Regions from separate parts of the Inediibacterium massiliense genome, predicted to be linked through region 2. Evidence: predicted binding sites of a transcription regulator. Region 2 holds the regulator's gene; the other holds the start of a gene.

Region 1 (2,493 bases), 120 kb from region 2:
AAAACCAAAAATGAAGTATCCTTGCAAGATCCCATTGGAATCGACAAAGAAGGCAATGAAATATCTTTGATGGATATATTAGGAACAGAAACAGATGAAGTACTAGATGAAGTAGAATTAAAAATACAAGTAAAAAAATTATATGAAAAAATGGCAAATGTATTAAAAAACAGAGAAAAAACCGTTCTACAACTTAGATATGGTTTAGCCAATGGAGGAAGTAAAACACAACGAGAAATTGCACAACTTTTAGGAATTTCTAGATCTTATGTTTCTAGAATAGAAAAAAGGGCTATTAAAAAATTAGGTAAAGCTTTTTATATCAATAATTTAGATAAAAAAGAAAAAAATGAAGAATGATAAAAATGTTAGCTTATGCTAGCATTTTATTTTTATCAATCAACAGTTATCTGAGTCTGATACAAAGAAAAAAGTTTTATATAATGGAGTGAAATCTGCTATACAAGGAGGAGTTTATTCATTTGCATTATTATATTTATGGTAGCTCAAACAAAGAAGAAAAGAGGGAAAAATATATTACATTCACTAAAAAGGTTTCTTTTGTCGAACGATTTAAGTAGGATTATAAATTTTTTTATCGAATTGAGTAAGTAAAGGGGGTTACAAAGATGGATGAAAAAACGATTGCGATAATAAAGAAGATTATTAGAAAACTTGAAAATAGGGAAAAAGAAAGTAAAAAGGTTGTTATACATAAAAAGTGTGTTTAACACATAGAGATTGTGCATTGTGGAAACTTATAAACGAAAGTTGTGGAATATAGCAAAAAGAGAGTGAAAGCTCTCTTTTTGCGTTTGGAATATAAATTATAAAGTAGTAAGTGTATCATAAATATATGGATGAGTGACTCAGTAACTTTCCATTATCCATATTCCAGTATTATATTTGATAGGGAGGAACTGCTGATGAAGTTTTTAAAGTTAATAAGTGTACTATTTGGAGTATGTGTTGTAGCTATGGTGATACCAGTTTTGTTATGGGTGTTGATTCCTATTGGGTTTATTTGCTGGAAGCCAATATTAATGAGTGTTTGTGAAACTTTCCTAAGAAAATGATTATTACTAATTATATTTGGTACAAGGAAACTAAGGATAGGAGGCATAACAGCTCCTGTTTTTATATCCTAAACGTGTAGGTAACGTAAGTTATATAATAAAGAGAAATAAAATGCCACTTTTTTTGCATCTTAACATCGAACGTACGTTTTGTTATAATATAACTGTCAAAAATTTTTACAAAAGGGGAATGGGTATGCTAACTAAAAGACAGAAAGAAGTTTTAAAAGCAATATATTATTATAACAATGCAAATGGTATGAGTCCTTCTATTAGAAATCTCTGTGATTTATTAGGTTTAAAATCAAAACGTACAGTATATAGTCATTTAACCGAGCTAGAGAGTCAAGGATTTATAACTAAGAGAGATAATATACATAGATCAATCAAAATAACAGATAGAGGATTAAGTGAAATAAGAGGGTAAAAAAATAGGTGACAATATCATTTTGCCACCTATTTTTTATATAGAAACTTAATTTAGTTATATAAAAAAGAAAAATTTTTTTGTATTTTACTTCATTTCTATATATTACATAATATGATAAAATATATATTATTAAACTAAAATTGGATATTTCATAAGGAGGAATATTAATTAATGAAAAAATTATTATCAATTTCAATATGCTTTGTTTTACTTTGTACCTATAAGATATATGCACTAGACATTAATGAGATAACCTTCAATGGCGAAGAGATGACCGTTTCTGTTAATCCTATTATTGAAAATCAAACTATACTTGTTCCTATAAAAGATATTTGTGAAACTTTAGGAGCAACCGTTACATGGAATGGGGAAGATCAATCTGTATTTGTTGTGAAGAATGATACTAGTGTTTGGTTGCAACAAGGGAACATATTAGCAGTGATCAATAATAAACAAGTTACTTTGCCCGTTGTTCCTAGAAATAGTAATGGAGTAATGCTAGTTCCAATAAAGTTTATTGCTGAGATATTTGGAGGAAAGGTAGATTGGGATGATACTAACAAAAAAATATCAATTACAACGCTAAAAATGATTTGGCCTATACCAAGGTGTACTAAAGTAAGTAGGAACTTTGGATTCTATTTTCATCCGATACTAAAAAAGAAAAAGCTATATACAGGTATTTTTATACCAGCACCCCAAGGAATGCCAATTGTTTCAGTAGCGGATGGACAGATAATATATTCCGCTCGATTAGGTACATATGGCAAAACTATAATTATTGACCATGGAAATGGTATTTGTACACTCTATGCACATTGTAGTGAACTACTTGTAAATGAAGATAGTCAGGTAAAAGCAGGAGATGAAATTGCAAAATCAGGAAATACAGGGTATACTACAGGACCATGTTTACATTTTGAAGTAAGAGAATATGGGATACCTGTAGATCCTAATAAGTACCTAAGGCAGTAGTAAATTAATAAG
Region 2 (2,493 bases):
TCCAATAGAAGGAACTCCTTGGATTATTATAGTAAGCGTAGATGCTAAAGAAGTTCTAAAAGAAGTAAATCATCTTCAAAATATTTTAATGATATTAACAGCAATTGCAATTCTTATAGGAGCAGTAATTACTTATTTTGTAAGTGGAACGATTTCAAAACCAATTGTAGATATTACAAAAGTCATTAATAAGCAAGCTGATTTAGATTTTCAAACGGATGAAAGTTTTAAAAAATTTAATTATGAAAATAGAAAAGATGAAATAGGTAGTATGGTTCATTCACTAAAAAGAATGGAGGATGCTGTTAAAGATTTTATTGTAAAAACTACGGAATCTTCTAAGTATATAGCGTCCTCATCGGAAGAATTGACAGCGACTACAGAGCAATCAGCCATAGCCTCAGAGGAAGTGGCAAAGACGATAGAAGAAATCGCAAAAGGGGCTAGTGATCAGGCAAGGGATACAGAAATTTCTGCTCATCATGTAGATCAAATGAATGATTTAATTGAACAAGACATGAAGTGTTTAAAAGAATTGAATCAAGCAACTCAAGTGATTGAAAAAGAAAAAGAAGAAGGATTTTCAATATTAAGCATTCTTGTAGATCATACAGATCAAAATAATCAAGCAGCACAAAATATATATGATATTATTTTAAGAAATAATGAAAATGCTGAAAAAATTGAAACAGCTAGTGAAATGATTCAAAGTATAGCAGATCAAACCAATTTATTAGCTTTAAATGCAGCTATTGAAGCTGCTCGTGCTGGAGAAGCAGGAAGAGGCTTTGCAGTAGTAGCAGATGAAATCAGAAAACTAGCTGAAGATTCTAATCGTTTTACAGAAGAAATTAAATCTGTAATCGATGAGTTAAAGGAACAATCAAAAAATGCAGTAGAAGGAATGAATCAAGTAAAAAAAATTGCAGATCAACAAAAGCAAAGTGTAGGAGAAACGCAAGTGAAATTTGATTCCATTGCACAGGCTATTGAATCTGTTAAAGATGTAATTATTAAATTGAATACCTCAGCAGGGCACATGACAGAGAATAAAAATAAATTAGTTGATCTTATGCAAAATTTATCTGCTATAGCAGAGGAGAATGCAGCAGGAACACAAGAAGCCTCAGCTTCTATAGAGGAACAGTCTGCATCTATTGAAGAAATTGCAAATTCTAGTGAAGGGTTAGCAAAAATTGCAGAAGAACTAGAAGTGCTGATCAAACAGTTTAGAATTTAAATATTGAACTTATTTATAAATGATTTTAGATTTATAAAATATTAAAAAAAGAGAATAGGATGAAAAGTCAAATATTAAAGGGGGACTAAAATATTTGTTCATCTTATTCTCATATTCAAAGTATGTCCACATTATTTTTTTCTATACTATAATTTTCTAAATACTCCTTTTACGATTCCTAATATAGTTACATCTTTAGTAAGAATAGGAGACATAGAAGGATTTTCAGGCTGCAGTCTTATGCAGTCTTTTTCTTTAAAAAATCTTTTTACAGTGGCTTCGTCTTCTAAGAGTGCTACTACAATTTCTCCATTTTCAGCTGTACTTTTTTGTTTGACTAAGACATAATCTCCATCTAATATTCCTGCATTAATCATACTTGTTCCCCTTACGGTTAACATAAAATAATTATGGTGATCTAAAAATTCTGCAGGAACAGGGAATGCATCTTCAATATTTTGTACAGCTAAGATGGGCTCTCCAGCAGTAACTTTTCCAACGATAGGAATATCTACAGTTTCTTTTCTATGGATTCCATCTTCTTCTAATATTTCAATGGTTCTAGGTTTTGTAGGATCTCTTCTAATATATCCGTTTTTTTCAAGATTAGATAAATGACTATGGACAGTAGAAGTAGATTTTAAACCTACAGCTGCACAAATTTCTCTTACTGAAGGGGGATATCCTTTTGTACTTACAATAGTTTTTATATAATTCAATATTTTTTCTTGTTGTTTTGTTAAATTTTGCGCCATAAAAAGCACCTCACAATGTTTTTTTTTATTATAACATACAACACTATGAATATCAAACGTCTGTTCGGAAATTTTGTAAATAGTATTTACAAAGAACATTTGTTCTGTTACAATGATAAAAAAGAACTAGTGTTCGAGGTGATAGATATGAGAACAAAAAATTTTTATGTGCAAAATCCATTACATAGTATGATGATTATTATCATAGTGATTTTTCTAGTGTCTTTAGTTTTTATGATCACAGTAAAAGCAAATATAGAAAAGGAGGAAGACATAAGGTATGTAGAGGTTCATATAAAATATGGAGATACTTTATGGAATTTGGCAAAACAATTTACTCCTAAGAATAAAGATGTTCGAAAAACTCTTCATGAAATTAGTATTATAAATGAAATGAATTCTTTAGAAATTTATCCTGGCCAAATTATAAAAATACCAATAGAGTAGAATAAATTCCGAGTAGTATATCAATATAGAATAAATTTAAATATTTTTAAT

What was found. The regulator LexA, encoded in region 2, represses DNA repair genes until DNA is damaged. The targets are predictions, from matches to a motif close to AGAACANNTGTTCT.
Region 1: BN2409_RS13235 (LexA family protein) is a predicted target of LexA. The motif match lies at 1,215-1,228, and genes of this name have one in related genera.

Annotation. Positions count from the first base shown of each region.
Region 1 is NZ_LN876587.1:974,849-977,341, forward strand. It holds gene BN2409_RS13230 (sigma-70 family RNA polymerase sigma factor) at 1-360, shown strand, start outside; gene BN2409_RS17295 (hypothetical protein) at 927-1,076, shown strand; gene BN2409_RS13235 (LexA family protein) at 1,273-1,503, shown strand; gene BN2409_RS13240 (peptidoglycan DD-metalloendopeptidase family protein) at 1,678-2,481, shown strand.
Region 2 is NZ_LN876587.1:1,096,460-1,098,952, reverse strand. It holds gene BN2409_RS13880 (methyl-accepting chemotaxis protein) at 1-1,240, shown strand, start outside; gene lexA (transcriptional repressor LexA) at 1,387-1,995, opposite strand; gene yneA (cell division suppressor protein YneA) at 2,143-2,442, shown strand.